Regions from separate parts of the Arthrobacter sp. B0316-5-4 genome, predicted to be linked through region 2. Evidence: riboswitches for the same ligand, from Rfam matches in the RefSeq annotation. Region 2 holds a riboswitch; the other holds the start of a gene.
What was found. Region 2 has a riboswitch for thiamine pyrophosphate ahead of AC5RU9_RS19655 (ECF transporter S component). Riboswitches for the same ligand answer to the same signal wherever they lie in the genome.
Positions count from the first base shown of each region.

Region 1: it holds a riboswitch for thiamine pyrophosphate, as region 2 does, so the genes downstream of both, thiC (phosphomethylpyrimidine synthase ThiC) here and AC5RU9_RS19655 (ECF transporter S component) in region 2, are expected to answer to the same signal.

Region 1 is NZ_JBNHFN010000001.1:17,035-24,437, reverse strand. Features, by position in the region: gene AC5RU9_RS00135 (glucose-6-phosphate dehydrogenase) at 1-395, opposite strand, end outside; gene ffh (signal recognition particle protein) at 561-2,141, shown strand; gene AC5RU9_RS00125 (alpha/beta fold hydrolase) at 2,201-2,923, shown strand; gene thiC (phosphomethylpyrimidine synthase ThiC) at 2,906-4,705, opposite strand; TPP riboswitch at 4,749-4,856, opposite strand; gene AC5RU9_RS00115 (amidohydrolase family protein) at 4,941-6,023, shown strand; gene AC5RU9_RS00110 (VOC family protein) at 6,103-6,975, shown strand; gene AC5RU9_RS00105 (hypothetical protein) at 7,082-7,403, shown strand, end outside.
Region 2 is NZ_JBNHFN010000006.1:286,709-294,111, forward strand. Features, by position in the region: gene AC5RU9_RS19635 (penicillin acylase family protein) at 1-169, shown strand, start outside; gene AC5RU9_RS19640 (GNAT family N-acetyltransferase) at 225-824, shown strand; gene AC5RU9_RS19645 (energy-coupling factor transporter transmembrane component T family protein) at 821-1,615, opposite strand; gene AC5RU9_RS19650 (ABC transporter ATP-binding protein) at 1,612-3,186, opposite strand; gene AC5RU9_RS19655 (ECF transporter S component) at 3,186-3,806, opposite strand; TPP riboswitch at 3,884-4,020, opposite strand; gene AC5RU9_RS19660 (NUDIX hydrolase) at 4,220-4,909, shown strand; gene AC5RU9_RS19665 (DUF4235 domain-containing protein) at 4,946-5,206, shown strand; gene mnhG (monovalent cation/H(+) antiporter subunit G) at 5,289-5,678, opposite strand; gene AC5RU9_RS19675 (MrpF/PhaF family protein) at 5,668-5,946, opposite strand; gene AC5RU9_RS19680 (Na+/H+ antiporter subunit E) at 5,943-6,509, opposite strand; gene AC5RU9_RS19685 (Na+/H+ antiporter subunit D) at 6,506-7,403, opposite strand, start outside.

The DNA.
Region 1 (7,403 bases), on a different contig from region 2:
AGCTGTTCGGGGTGCAGGACCTCGCAGGCCTTCTGGCTGACGTGGGGCGGCAACGCGAAGTAGATCGCGACCGGACCCTCCAGTTGCGACAGCAACTCAGCCAGCGGTCCGTCCGCCGTGACATCGAGTTGGTGATACCCGGTGCTCCCGGCGACGGCAGCCAAAGCCGCCTGGCCCTGGGTATCGGCTTCCTTTGACGCGGCCGCAAAAGCGCCGTCGACCCGTTCCCTCCACTGTTCCGGGGACCAGGGATCAGACCCGGCACCCACCAAGCGCAGTCCTGGAGCCCCGCCCGCGGCCAACAGCCCTGCCAGGCCGGGGAGCAGCAACCTGCCCGTCAGGTCTCCGGATGCGCCGAGGATGAGCAATGTTTTTACAGTTGTTTTACTGGTCACCGTGCCAGCATGCCATCTTGCAGGTGCGACTTGGTACCCTAGATAGTCGAGTCCCGTAGTTGAGTCATCCCGTAGTGGAGTCATATTGCCGGGGCAAGAATCGTCAAGACTATGGCGTGCCGCATTGGCCGCCATTCGTAGACCATCGAAAGAAGTGCACGGCGCGTGTTCAATTCACTCTCTGACCGGTTGACAGCAACCTTCAAGAACCTCCGTGGCAAGGGCCGCCTCACCGAGGCTGACGTCGATGCCACAGTCCGGGAGATCCGCCGCGCCCTGTTGGATGCGGACGTCGCCGTATCGGTGGTCCGCGAATTCACCGGGCGCATCCGTGAACGTGCGCTGGGCGCCGAAGTTTCAGGTGCGCTGAATCCGAGCCAGCAGATCGTGAAGATCGTCAACGAGGAACTGAAGGAAATCCTCGGTGGCGAGACCCGCCGTATCCGCTTGGCCAAGAACGGCCCCACCATCATCATGCTCGCCGGCCTCCAGGGTGCCGGTAAGACCACCCTTGCCGGCAAGCTGTCCAAGTGGCTCAAGGCCCAGGGCCACAGCCCCATGCTGGTTGCCTGCGACCTTCAGCGTCCCAATGCAGTGACGCAGCTCCAGGTTGTTGGCCAGCGGGCCGGTGTCCCGGTTTTCGCTCCGCACCCCGGCGCCACCTCGGAACTTGAACACCCTGCCGGTGACCCGGTCGCCGTCGCAAAGGCCGGCGTCGAGGAAGCGCGCCAGAAGCTGCACGACGTCGTGATCGTCGACACCGCCGGCCGCCTCGGCGTCGATGCCGAAATGATGGACCAGGCGCGCCGGATCCGTCAGGCGATCATCCCCAACGAAGTCCTCTTCGTGATCGACTCCATGATCGGCCAGGACGCCGTGAACACGGCGATGGCCTTCGATGAAGGCGTCAACTTCACCGGCATCGTCCTGTCAAAGCTCGACGGCGACGCCCGCGGTGGTGCCGCACTTTCAGTGGCGTCCGTTACCGGCAAGCCCGTCATGTTCGCGTCCACCGGCGAGGGCCTGGACGACTTTGAGCTCTTCCACCCGGACCGCATGGCTTCCCGCATCCTGGACATGGGTGACGTCCTCACCCTGATCGAGCAGGCGGAGAAGGCGTGGGACAAGGACGAAGCTGCCAGGATGGCGAAGAAGTTCGCCGACCAGGAAGACTTCACCCTGGACGACTTCCTCGCCCAGATGCAGCAGATCCGCAACATGGGCTCCATGAAGAAGATGCTCATGATGATGCCGGGTGCGCAGAACATCCGTCAGCAGCTGGAGAACTTCGACGAAAAAGAGATCGATCGCGTCGAGGCGATCGTCCGTTCCATGACTCCGCACGAGCGTGTTGCGCCGAAGATCATCAACGGCTCCCGCCGCGCCCGTATCGCCAAGGGTTCCGGCGTGCACGTCTCGGAGGTCAACGGCCTGCTGGAACGCTTCGCGCAGGCGCAGAAGATGATGAAAAAGCTGGCCCAGGGCGGCGGCATGCCGGGTATGCCCGGAATGCCCGGCCTCGGTGGCCCTGGTGGCGGACGCAAGAACGGGAAGAACACTCCCAAGAAGAAGGCTCGCTCCGGCAACCCGGCCAAGGCCGCCCAGGAACTTCGCGACGCGGAGGCCAAACGGGCCAATGCTGCCTCAGCGGCACCTACGGGCGCGGCTTTCGGACAAGGCGCTGCGGACTTCGATCCGTCGTCGCTGAACCTTCCCAAGGGCTTCGACAAGTTCCTCGGTAAGTAGATAGTGCGTCCCAACTGTCAGTCAGTTGGGATGTCAGAGCCGTGGAATAGGCTGAACCAATGCACAAGCAGCGCGTAGTCTTCGTTCACGGCCTGGGGAGTTTCGGCGCCGCAGCATGGCCGAAGCAACACGGCATGGCGCTGGCGTATGACGCCTTGTTTCTGAGGAGGCACGGCTTTTCGGCCGTGGACGAACCGGTGCAATCCAATGTGGCGGCAGACGTCGCCATCGTGATCAATGCATTGGTCGACTCCGCTGGAGGCCACGTCGTCGCGCATGAGCAAGGCGCCATTTCCGCCATGTTGGCAGCGATCGAGCGCCCCGACCTTGTGCACTCGCTGTCCCTGGTGGAGCCGGCCTGCTTGTCGCTGACAGCCGAGCTCCCTGCCACGGCCTCCCACCGTGCGCTCATGGAACCGTTGTTCGACGTCCGGGCACAACTGAATGACGCCGATTACCAGCGGGAATACTTCCGCAGGGCGTTTTCGGCTGAAACCGGGGGACTGGAAACGCCGGAGGCCCAGAGGTCCGCGCGCAGGCTTAGGCTCCAGGCACCGCCATGGGAAGCGCCGCTTCACATCGTGCCCGGCGTCCCCACCTTGGTCCTCACCGGTGGATGGGAACCGCTCTACGAGGAAATCGCGGGGTACCTCCAGGAAACCGGCGCCCTCCGCCGCGTAGCAGCGGGCGGGCACCGGCCCCAGGATTCAGTCGATGGCGATCACGTCATCCGCTCATTTGTTGCTGACGTTGGCCGCGCCATGTCAGTTCACGCTTCCTGAGCTGCTTTTGCCCGCATTGCCGGGAACCTGGAGTTCCGGCAGGTAGACCTTCCCTCCAGAGGCCAGGAACTCTTGGCTTTTTTCCTGCATCCCGCTGTACATGCCGGCGATTGCGGCCTGCGCTTCAGCTGAACCGTATTCATCGCGGATGTCCTGGCTGATCCGCATGGAGCAGAATTTGGGACCGCACATCGAGCAGAAGTGCGCGGTCTTGGCCGGTTCCGCGGGAAGGGTTTCGTCGTGGAAGGCCTCGGCTGTCACAGGGTCCAGGGAGAGTGCGAACTGGTCGCGCCAACGGAACTCGAACCGGGCTTTGGACAGGGCGTCGTCCCGCTCGTTCGCTCCCGGGTGCCCCTTGGCGAGGTCTGCGGCGTGGGCGGCGATCTTGTAGGTGATGACGCCGGTTTTGACGTCGTCCTTATTCGGCAGGCCCAGGTGTTCCTTGGGTGTCACGTAGCAGAGCATTGCCGTGCCGTAGCGCGCGATTTCGGTCGCGCCAATGGCGGAGGTGATGTGGTCGTAGCCGGGTGCGATATCCGTGACCAGGGGGCCCAAGGTGTAGAACGGGGCTCCCTTGCACAGCTCCTGCTGGCGTTCCACGTTTTCGCGGACCAAGTGGAAGGGGATGTGCCCCGGGCCTTCCACCATGACCTGGACGTCGAACTCCCACGCCCGCTGGGTCAGCTCGGCAAGGGTGTCCAGCTCTGCGAACTGTGCGGCATCATTGGCGTCGGCGATGGAGCCGGGACGCAGCCCGTCGCCCAGCGAAAAGGCGACGTCGTACTTGGCGAAGATTTCGCACAGTTCGTCGAAGTGCGTGTAAAGGAAGTTCTCCTGGTGGTGCGCCAGGCACCAGCCAGCCATGATCGAGCCACCCCGGGAAACAATTCCCGTGACGCGGTTGGCAGTCAGCGGGACGTAGCGCAGCAGGACCCCGGCATGGACGGTCATGTAGTCCACGCCCTGTTCGCACTGCTCGATCACGGTGTCGCGGAAGATCTCCCACGTGAGCTCGTTGGCCTCGCCGTTGACCTTTTCGAGTGCCTGGTAGATGGGGACCGTGCCAATCGGAACAGGAGAGTTGCGGATGATCCATTCCCGCGTGGTGTGGATGTCATCGCCTGTCGAGAGGTCCATGACGGTATCAGCACCCCATTGCGCCGCCCACTGCAGTTTGTCCACTTCCTCGGTGATGGAGCTGGTGACCGCTGAGTTGCCAATGTTGGCGTTGATCTTGACCAGGAACGCCTTGCCGATGATCATCGGTTCGGATTCAGGGTGGTTGATGTTGCTGGGGATGATGGCCCGTCCGGCGGCTACTTCGCTGCGGACCAATTCAACATCGCAGTTCTCGCGCAATGCCACGAACTGCATCTCCTGCGTCACGATGCCTTTCTTGGCATAGTGCATCTGGGTGACGGTTCTCTGCTCGACGGCGCGGCGGGGCACCGGTTGTGCGCCCTTCCACTCCGCCGATGCCGCCCCGCGCCGTACCGCGGACTTGCCGTCGTCGAGCAGGTTCCGTTCCCGCCCCGAATACGGCTCCGTGTCCCCCCGGCCTTCTATCCAGGGTGCGCGGAACGGTTCCAGCCCGACTCTCGGATCGCTGCCCGGTCCGGCCGTTCGATAAACCTGCAGGGGCGGGTTGGCTTGGCCGTTGGGGGAGGGCTCAAGCGCGATCTCAGTGACGGGAACGCGGATCCCGTTTTTGGGATCTTCGAGCCATCCCAGCGAGTGGGATTTCAGCGACTGGGTCACGGTTTCTGTTGCCCCGGTGTCCATGACGGATTCGTTTTGGGCAGGGCTGTGCTGTGCTTTTGTGGTGCTCAAGGGACTGCTCACTTCCTTCGCCGGCATTACCCGGACAGGTTCAACGGTCGCAGACTGCGTCAGTCCGATCTCAGCCCCTGCAGGGGCCCCCGTGTGGTCGTAGTTGAAGCTACCACAGCTGCCATCGGGCGCACAGTCATATGTGCGTTACGGGCCTGCGGTCAGAAGGCCCGGCTAGGCTTTTGCCATGGCCAACATCATCGAATTCAGCGGTACGGTGCTCGTGGCGGCAGGCAAGGAGCGCCGGGGCATGTGGTCCGTTGACGGCCGCCTGACCTTCATCAAACCCGTGGGGGCGCCGGATATGGTGCTCGACGGCTGGGTCCTGCCGGGCTTTGTCGACGCGCACTGCCACATAGGCCTGGGACCCGGCGGTGCGGTTGATGGCCAGGCTACCCTTGCCCAGGCGCTGGCAGACCTCGCGGCCGGCACCCTGTTGATCCGCGATGCCGGATCGCCCAGTGACACGCGCTGGGTCCAAGGCCGCGTGGATTTGCCGCGACTGATCAGGGCTGGCCGGCATATTGCCAGGGACCGGCGGTACCTCCGCGGGCTGGGGCATGAAATCGAACCCGAACAGCTCGTCGAAACCGTTCGCAAGGAAGCCCGTGACGGCGATGGCTGGGTGAAACTGGTGGGCGACTGGATCGATCGCGGCGTCGGGGACCTGACCGCATCCTTCCCAGCCAAGCTGGTCAAGGACGCCATTTCGGCCGCGCATGATGAGGGTGCCAGGGTCACGGCCCATTGCTTCGCCGAGGACACCATCGATGACATGCTGGACGCCAACATCGACTGCATCGAACACGCGACGGGTCTTTTGCCGCGGCACCTTCCCCGGCTGGTGGAGCAGGGTGTGCCCATTGTCCCGACGCTGGTCAACATCGCGACCTTTCCGGACATCTCCGCCCAGGCTGCGCCCAAGTTCCCGGTCTATGCGGATCATATGGCCAGGCTGTGGGAACGCCGCCACGACCGCGTGCTGGAAGCCTTCGAAGCCGGTGTCACCATCTACGCGGGCACCGATGCCGGCAGCGTGATCAAGCACGGCCGGATTGCGGACGAGATGAAGGAACTGCACGACGCCGGCCTGCCGCCGTCCGCTGTCCTGGAAGCCGCCACGTGGGGCGCCAGGGCGTGGCTGGGTGTCGACGCCATCAGCGAAGGGGCGAGTGCCGACGTCGTTCTTTGCAGTGCGGATCCCCGCATCGAACTCAACACCGTCGCCGAACTTCAGCACATTGTTTTGCGGGGCGAGGTCATCCGCTAGGAATAAATTGAAGCTTCAAGTAATTTAGTAGTAGTAGAAGGTGCCGAAAGGGCGGCAGCCTCAAACCCAGGAGCTTCACATGACTACAGCAAACAGCCAGGATCTTCTTCCTGCCGAACTCACCATGGGCACGGTCATGCTCAAGGTTGGCGACATGAAGGTCATGAGCGACTACTACCAGCGCGCCTTGGGCCTGAATATTGTGGCCGAGCAGGATGGCGGGTTGTACCTGGGCCGCACGGGAAAGCCTGTTGTCCACCTGGCGCCCGCCTCCGGCCTGCAAATTCCAGGGCGCGGCGAAGCGGGCCTCTTCCACACCGCCATCCTTTTCGAGGACCAGCCATCCCTGGCGGCCACCATTGCCACGGCGGCAGAATATGAGCCCCGCGCCTTTGCCGGAAGCGCCGACCACCTCGTCAGCGAGGCGTTCTATTTCACCGACCCCGAGGGCAACGGCATTGAGCTCTATTACGACAAGCCCCGCGAACTGTGGCAGTGGGACGGCAAGAATGTCGTCATGGACAACGTCGCACTTCCACCGCAGCGGTTCCTGCAGCAACATCTGAGTGAAGCTGCAGTGACCGGCCAGCGCGAGGCTGCTGCCGGGATCGGCCACGTGCACCTTCAGGTGGGCGATGTCGAAACAGCGCAAAAATTCTACGTGGAAACCCTGGGGTTCGAACGGACCGCGGGATGGCACGGCCAGGCCCTGTTCGTATCTGCCGGTGGCTACCACCACCACATGGCCATGAATGTTTGGAACAGCCGCGGCGCCGGACCCCGGAAGGACACGCTCGGGCTGGGGGAAGTCCTGATCGAAGTTCCCACGGCTGATGACGTAGCGATGCTGGCGGATCGGCTGAAGGTCGCGGGCGTCCAAAACCACCACACCGGGGTGGAGCTTCAGTTCGACGACCCATGGCGGAACAAGCTGCGCGTCGCCGTTCGCTGAGTCGTCCCCGCGGCCCTTGGCTGCACTAGGCTGGGCAATGACGGCACGGAACCTTCCGGTTCCTGTGCCGCCGCCCCGTCAGCACGAAGGATTGAGAGTACTTTCCATGGGCTTTGCCGAAATTTTTGTAGCCACCCACGACGAAGCACTCAAACGGGCAGCCGCCCTGGACCGCGGTGCCGAAGCCACGGGTCCCGCCGTCAGGATAGAGGGCATCACCGACTTTGAGGTCGAACAGCTGGGCGACCTCGCCGGCCAGGCAGTCCACGCTGCAGGAGCGGACTACGAACTCGCCCTGGTGGATGTCACCAGCGATGCCCTCCTCGGAGTTCCCGAGGCCATGGTGCGCGCGCTTGCCGAACTGCTCACCTACGAGAGCGAAGGCGATGGCAACGTACTTGATGACGTTGCGGCCGCCTGGGCCGCCC
Region 2 (7,403 bases):
CTACGTCTGGGACCTGTCCGAGCGCCGGAACAGCCGGTGGATTGTTCCTTTCGGCGCCGCCGGAACGCCGGGCCACCAGCATTTCGCTGACCAATCGCCCCTGTGGACGTCCGGGCAGCTTGCCCCGGTGGCCAGCGAGTGGTCGGCCCTCAGCAAAGAAGCATCCTGACACTTCTCCACCCAGTCGCACCACGAATACCCAGCCCCAGCACCCGAAGGAAGACATGACCACCACCGCCCAGGACTTCTCCGTCCGCACCACCGTCTACTCCGAAGAACTCGAAGGATGGGGTTCCCTGCGGATTGTCCCGCTGCTTCCGCACGAGGACATAGGGCTTGTCTTCGAGTGGGTGACCCAGCCGCGCGCCAAGTTCTGGGGAATGACCGGGCACACCCGTGAGGAAGTCCTGGGCATCTATGAATTCCTGGATTCCTTGGACACCCACCACGCGTTCCTGGTGATTCTGGACGGGGAGGCCCTGGCGTTGTTCCAGACCTACGAGCCGTTGCACGACCCCGTGGGTGAGGCCTACCCCGCGCGGGAGGAAGACATCGGCATGCACTTGCTGCTGGCTCCGGCCACCCGGCCCATTCCGCATTTCACTCCCAGGTTGGCCACGTCCCTGATCAAGTACATGTTTTCCGTGCCTGGCAAGGACCGGATCGTCGTGGAGCCCGACTCACGCAACGCCAAGGCCCTGCGTCGCCTGGAAGCAACATGCTTCGAACGTGGACCCATCGTCCAGCTCGCAGAGAAGGAAGCCCAGTTGGGGTTCCTCACCCGGGCCGGTTTCGATGAAATACAGGAACGTTCCGCCCGCTAGCGCCAGACGAAGCTCCACGTCCCGGCACTCACAGCGGCCAGCACGGCACCCGCTGCGATGACCACTCCGCCAAGGACCACCCAAATGTCCAGCGCAGAGTACGTGGATTCGCGCGCCCACGTCCGCTGGCCGCCGCCAAAGCCACGTGCTTCCATGGTCACAGCCAACCGTGAGGCGCGCCGAACAGCTTGGACCAGCAGCCCGAAGCTCTGGCCGAGGGTAGCTTTCAACCGCTGGAACGGGCTGCCTTGCGAACCGACACCCCTGGCGCGGCGGGCCATGCCGATGGTCTGCCATTCTTCCGCCATGAGGCCAACCAACCGCATGGCGGCGAGGGAGCCCAGGACGAACCGGTGCGGCAGCTTCGCCTTCTGCGCCAGGGCGTCGGCCAGGTCCGTGGGATCGGTGCAGGTCATCAGCAGGATCGCCGGAAGGGCAATCGCCAACCCGCGCAGCATGAAACCGAGCCCCAGCTCAAGGGAACCTTCGCTGATGGACCACAGGCCGACGTCGAGCAGTACAGCGCCGCTGTCAGCCGCCACGATCGCCGTGCTCCAGCCACCAATCGCCGCCGCGATGATCAACGGCCACGCCCGCTGCCACAAAAGCCGCAGCGTGAGCCCAGCGAGCGGGAACAGCGCCAGTTCGGCAACGAGCGCGGTTGATGCTGACACCCAGTCGATGGAGAGGGCCAGCACCAGCGAAATGAGGAAGACCGCGGCGAACTTGGCCAGCGGATTCGCGTTGGTCAGCAGGGCATGGTTACCTCGCAGGTTCAGTGCGTCCCTCATGCTGCACCGGCTTCCTGGCGGCTTTCAGCGCGTGCCGCGGGGTTCAGGCGCAGCTCCGTGCCGCCGAGTACAGCACTGAATTCCTGGTCGTGGGTTACGGAGACCACGGCTGTTCCGGCGTCGAGCAACTCCGAAAGGAACGACGCCAGCTCGGCCCAGGTGTTCGCGTCCTGGCCGAAGGTGGGCTCATCAAGGACGAGGACTTTGGGGTGCGCGGCCAGCACCGTGGCCACGGAAAGCCTTCGCTTCTCGCCGCCGGACAGGGTGTACGGGTTCGCGTCCACCAGATGGGTGAGCCGCAACCGCTCCAACAGTTCGTCCACGCGTTCCTCGCCGTGGCCAAGGTGCTTCGGACCGAACATCAGCTCATCCAGCACCTTGCCCGTGACGAACTGGTGCTCGGGCTCCTGGAACACTGTCCCGATGCGTGAAATCAGCTGGTCAGCCTTCCACCTGAACGGGTCGATTCCGGCCCCTTCTGAAAGCTCGACGGCGGCACTCACTTTGCCGTCCACCGGCGCCAAAAGGCCGGCCAGCGTGAGCGCGAACGTGGACTTACCGGCACCATTCGGACCTGTGATGGTCAATGCTTGCCCGGCCCTGACCTGGGCGCTGATATCGGATTGCACGGCAACGGGTGGGATGGTCCGGAAGCCTTTCCTGCGAGCTTTCCCGCGGGAGACTGCCACATCCTGGGCGGCCAGCAGCAGTTGCGCGGTAGGGGTTTCACTTCGCCGCGCACGGGTTGCGGGGACGTATCCGGGAACCCAAACACCCGCTGCCATCAGCATGGTGCGGGCCTCGGACAGGACCTGCTCCGGCGGCCCATCCAACAGGACGCCTGGAGTGCCCGCCGCTCCCGCCTCGCCGGATCCGGGCTGCAGTACCACAATCCGGTCCACCAGGTCCTTCCACACGGACACGCGGTGTTCCACCACAACAAGCGTGGCACCGGTCTTATCGAGGCAACGCCCCACCGCGTCCCGCACCTCCAGGACCCCTGCCGGGTCCAGGTTGGCCGTTGGTTCGTCCAGCAGGATCAACCCGGGCCGCATCGCCAAAATCCCGGCAAGCGCAAGGCGTTGTTTCTGGCCGCCGGAGAGTGCCGCCGTCGGGTGGTCCAACGCCAGTCCGCCGCCCGCGGCCGTGCGCAGCCCGACGTCGTCGAGCGCTTCATGGACGCGGGACCAAATTTCCTCCCGCGGCACGGCCAGGTTCTCGGCGCCGAAGGCGACGTCGTCCCCCACCCGGGACAGCACAACCTGCGTTTCGGGGTCCTGCTGCATCAGGCCGGCGCGGCCCCGCTGCTCGCGGGGAGCAACGCCGTCGATCAGCAGCGAGCCGGTCTCGTCCGAGTCGTCTTCCTCGTCCCCCAACACCCCAGCGAGGGCATGCAGGAGCGTGGACTTGCCCGCACCCGAGGGTCCGAGCAGCAGCACCCGCTCCCCCGGTTCGATCCTGAGGTCAAGGCCTTGGATGGCGGGTGTGGCCCTGCCGGCGTGCCGCCATCCCCAGCCCTCGGCTGAGATGGCGGCAGGCCGGACCTGGCCGCCGCGTTCGGTTGCGGACATCAGTTGAAGACGGGCTCCGAAGCGGCTTTGCGCGACGCGAAGGAACTCAGGACACCGGTCTTTGCCAGACCACGCGTGGCAATCCATGAGAGTGCGCCCGCAATGATCGCCCCGGAGATTGTGGTGAACGTGATGTAAGTGAGCTTGTCGATTGCCTCGTAGGCGATGTTCCAGCCCCACGGCAGGAACGAGTCGTTGAGGCCGCAGAAGAGGCCTGCACCTGCTCCGGCAAGGAGCGAGGTGGGCAGGTTGAACTTCTTGTAGAGGAACGCGGCGAAGATGAGCTCTGCGCCGAGGCCTTGCAGAATGCCGGAGATGAGTACGGTGGTGCCGTACTGGGAGCCCATGATGAGTTCGCCTGTAGCTGCGACCGCCTCGCAGAACAGGGCAGCACCCGGCTTGCGGATGATGAGCATGCCCAGGACTGCCGGAATCATCCAACCGCCTGCGATCAGGCCCGTCAACGGCGGATATGCTGCGTTCATGGGGATGGATACGAGTGCGGCGCCTTGGGACCAAGCCCAGAAAATCACGCCGCCGGCGATGGCGATCAACGCTGCCACCACGATGTCTACAACACGCCAGTTATAACTGGTCTTCTTCACGTTTACCGTGGTCATTTTTCTGCCTCCTGAGTTACAGGAGGGGAAAGTGCTCCCCGGATTCCCCGGCCGGCCTGCGCCGCCCGGTTCCGGACACTCTGAGAAGCTCGACTCCCTTGCGCCGGTACTAACCGGATCAGGTTCGAGGGTCTGCGGCTGTCCGCACTCTCAGCGCCCTCGCGGCTCCTGCATCTCTGCAAGTTCCGACGGCGGCGCTCCCCTGTCGTTATTAAATCTGCCCTGCTGGGCTGGTTCAGTTTACACCTGCCCTCCGTGGTGGGGACTGCTGCCCGGTCACAATCCGGCCCACCTCCACCGTTGCGAGGCCCGCTGAACACCCTTCTTTGGGCCCATACCCTGCACGGCGGGCCCCGCAACGGGACCTGAGAGAATGATCCAGCAACATCCACCGCGGCAAAGGGGCACACTTCATGACGGACCATCCCGGCTCAGGCCTCCCAGGCAACGCTGTCGTGTCGGAAGCACGCCTCGCCGCAAGCGTCATCCTGCTCCGCGATACCCCCTCCGGGCTCGAGGCATTCGTCCAGCACAGGGTCAGCACCATGGACTTCGCCGCCGGGATGGTGGTGTTTCCGGGAGGACGCGTGGACCCCGCCGACCACTCCGGGTGGGACTACGCCCCCCAACTGCTCCAGCGCCACGCGGCGGACTGGCAGGCAAGCTCCATCGGGGCGGATTCAGAAGACGCGGCCAGGAATGCCGGAACCGTGCTCACAGCCGCCATCCGCGAGGTCCGCGAGGAAGCCGGGCTGGGCATCGACGCCGGTGACCTGCGCCCGTGGGCCAACTGGATTACCCCGATCGACATGCCCAAGCGGTTCGACACGTTCTTCTACGTGGCCAAGCCGTCGGCGGACATGGCACCACACCACCAAACAACTGAAGCGTGGCAATCCTTGTGGATGCCGGTAGAGGGAATCCTCGCGGCGGAAGCGGCAGGCACCCTGAAACTGATGCCGCCCACTTACTATCTCCTCAAGGAAATCGCCGAATACGGGACTGTCGACGCCGTGTGGTCGGCCGACCACCCTGTCGTACCCGTGCTGGCACCCGTAGGCTCCCTGACCGCGTTCCTTAAGGAACGGGAAAGCCGCCGCTAGCGTTGCCGGCCCACCCGTTGCGGCTAGGCTGGGGGCATGAACCTCTTCTTCAAGCTGATCGGCGCCGGAGTGAGCCTCGGGGCGGGCTTCGTCGGAACAAAACTCGTCAACAAAGGGTGGGAAAAGGCCACAGGCAACAAGCCGCCCGTAGGCAACGATGACATGGAAACGAGCCTGCGCTCCGCCCTCACCTTCGCCCTGATTTCGGCATTCGTGAGCACACTCATCCAGGTGCTTGCCAGCAGGGGCACGCAGCGTGCAATCGCCCGCTTCGCGAAGTCCCAGGACATCGTCTAGGGCATCACCGTCCAAGGCAACGCGGGTTCATTTCCAGCCACTACATCCCCTCGGGATGGGCCGGAAATGACCCCGCGTTAACTTAACGCTCGTGGTCGGCTTGACCCGCAGCTGCCCGCTGAACAACGGCCTCTAGTTCGTCCTTGGTGAGCATCTCCCGGTGGCCATGCTTGGTGCGGTACGCGGACCGCCCCACCATGTGGGCCGAGACGGGTGCGGTGAGCAGCTGGAATATCCACGCCACCAACAGCACGGGCCAAACCCACCAGGTCCGCATCTGGAGACCTATAGCTGCCAGCATGAGGAACAAGCCCAGGACCTGAGGCTTGGTAGCTGCGTGCATGCGGCTCATCAGGTCAGGGAAACGCAGCAAACCGACCGCTGCGCCAAGGGACATCAGCGCTCCGACCACCAGGAACACAGCGGTCACAATATCGATGACGGCATCCACGCCGGTGGCATCAGGACTCATTGCTCTGTTCCCTCCGCTCGGCCACGAAGCGGGCCACCGTCACCGAACCAATGAAGCCAATCACGGCCAGCGCCACCAGCAGCATCAGGTTATTCAGGTGCCGGTTCACCGCCATGTCGATCGCGAGGGCTGCGCCGAGAATGGCCAGCAAAACGTCTGAGGCCAAAACCCGGTCCAGCAGGGAAGGACCGATCGCGATCCGCACAATGGCGCCGGCAGCAGCCAGGCTAAGAATCACGGCCGTAACTATGAGGACGATTTCCTTCACAGGGCTGCCCCTTTCACTCCGGAACCTATCTCGGCTCCCAGCGCCTGGACTTCTTCGCGGGTGCCCATGATGCGGATCAAGCCGGCTTCAATGTTCTGGACTTCCTGACGGATCTTATCGATGTCAGCCTCTTGGTAAATGTTGAGCGCGTGCAGGTACAGCGTGGACGTCGAACGGTCCACTTCCACCACCAACGAGCCTGGAATCAGCGAGATGACGTGCCCTGTTGCCGTCACCATGAGGTCGGAGTGGCTCCGCAACGGAACGGCGACGACGGCGCTGCGCACCTTTGGCCCCTTGACCACAGCCAGGTACAGCACCAGGAAGCTCGCTGCCACCACTTTGGCGAGGAACATCAGGGCAAACGGGATGGCCCGCCGAATGTTGAACCTGCCACTGAGCTCAACCGGAGGAAGGTAGAAGAACTTTGCCACCAGCACCGCGATCAAGGCACCGAACAACAGGTTGCCCGGACTGAAATCCCGCCACAATGCACCCCAGACAATGACCAACCAGATGAGCAGAGGCAGCTCGGTACGGAAGGAGTTCGGTTTACGGCTCATTTGGGACCACCCGTCTGCGGCAGCGCCGGAACCTCGACTGCATCGCCCAGGACCGAATGGATGTAGGCCGATCGGTCCAGCATGATCTCCGCGGAACCATCCGCGAGGTGGAAGAGCGGCCCGGCGAACACCGTCAGCGCCACCCCGAAAACCACCAGTCCCGCCGTCGAACCCACCATGGTCCGCGGGAGCACCCCGACGTTCCCACTGGCCAACAACACGGGATCCGGGTATTCGGCGTCCTCGGGCTTGCGCCAGAACGCCCTGTTCCAGACCCTGGCGATGGCCAACAGCGTCAGCAGGCTGGTGACCACGCCGCCGACCACCAAGGTGATGGCCAGTGGTGTGCCCAGTTCCACGCCGGCCTGCAGGAGGCCCAGCTTGCCGAGGAAGCCGGAGAAGGGCGGTATGCCTGCCAAATTCATGGCTGGAACGAAGAACAGCAATGCCAGCAGTGGCGAGAGTTTGGCCAGGCCACCCAGCCGGTCGATCGACGAACTGCCACCCCGGCGCTCGATAAGGCCAGTTACCAGGAACAGGCTGGTCTGCACGGTGATGTGGTGCGCCACGTAGAAGACAGCGGCGCCCAGGCCTGCGACGGAACTCATGGCGAGGCCGAACACCATGTACCCGATGTGGCTCACCAGCGTGAAGGACAGGAGACGTTTTATGTCGCTTTGGGCCAAGGCGCCCAAAATACCCACCACCATGGTCAGCAACGCCACCACCATCAATGGGACGTTGAGGGTATCTCCCGGGAACAGCAACGTCTCGGTGCGGACCATGGCGTAAACGCCCACCTTGGTGAGCAAACCAGCGAACACCGCGGTGACGGGAGCCGGCGCTGTTGGGTACGAGTCGGGAAGCCAGAAGGACAGCGGGAACACGGCGGCC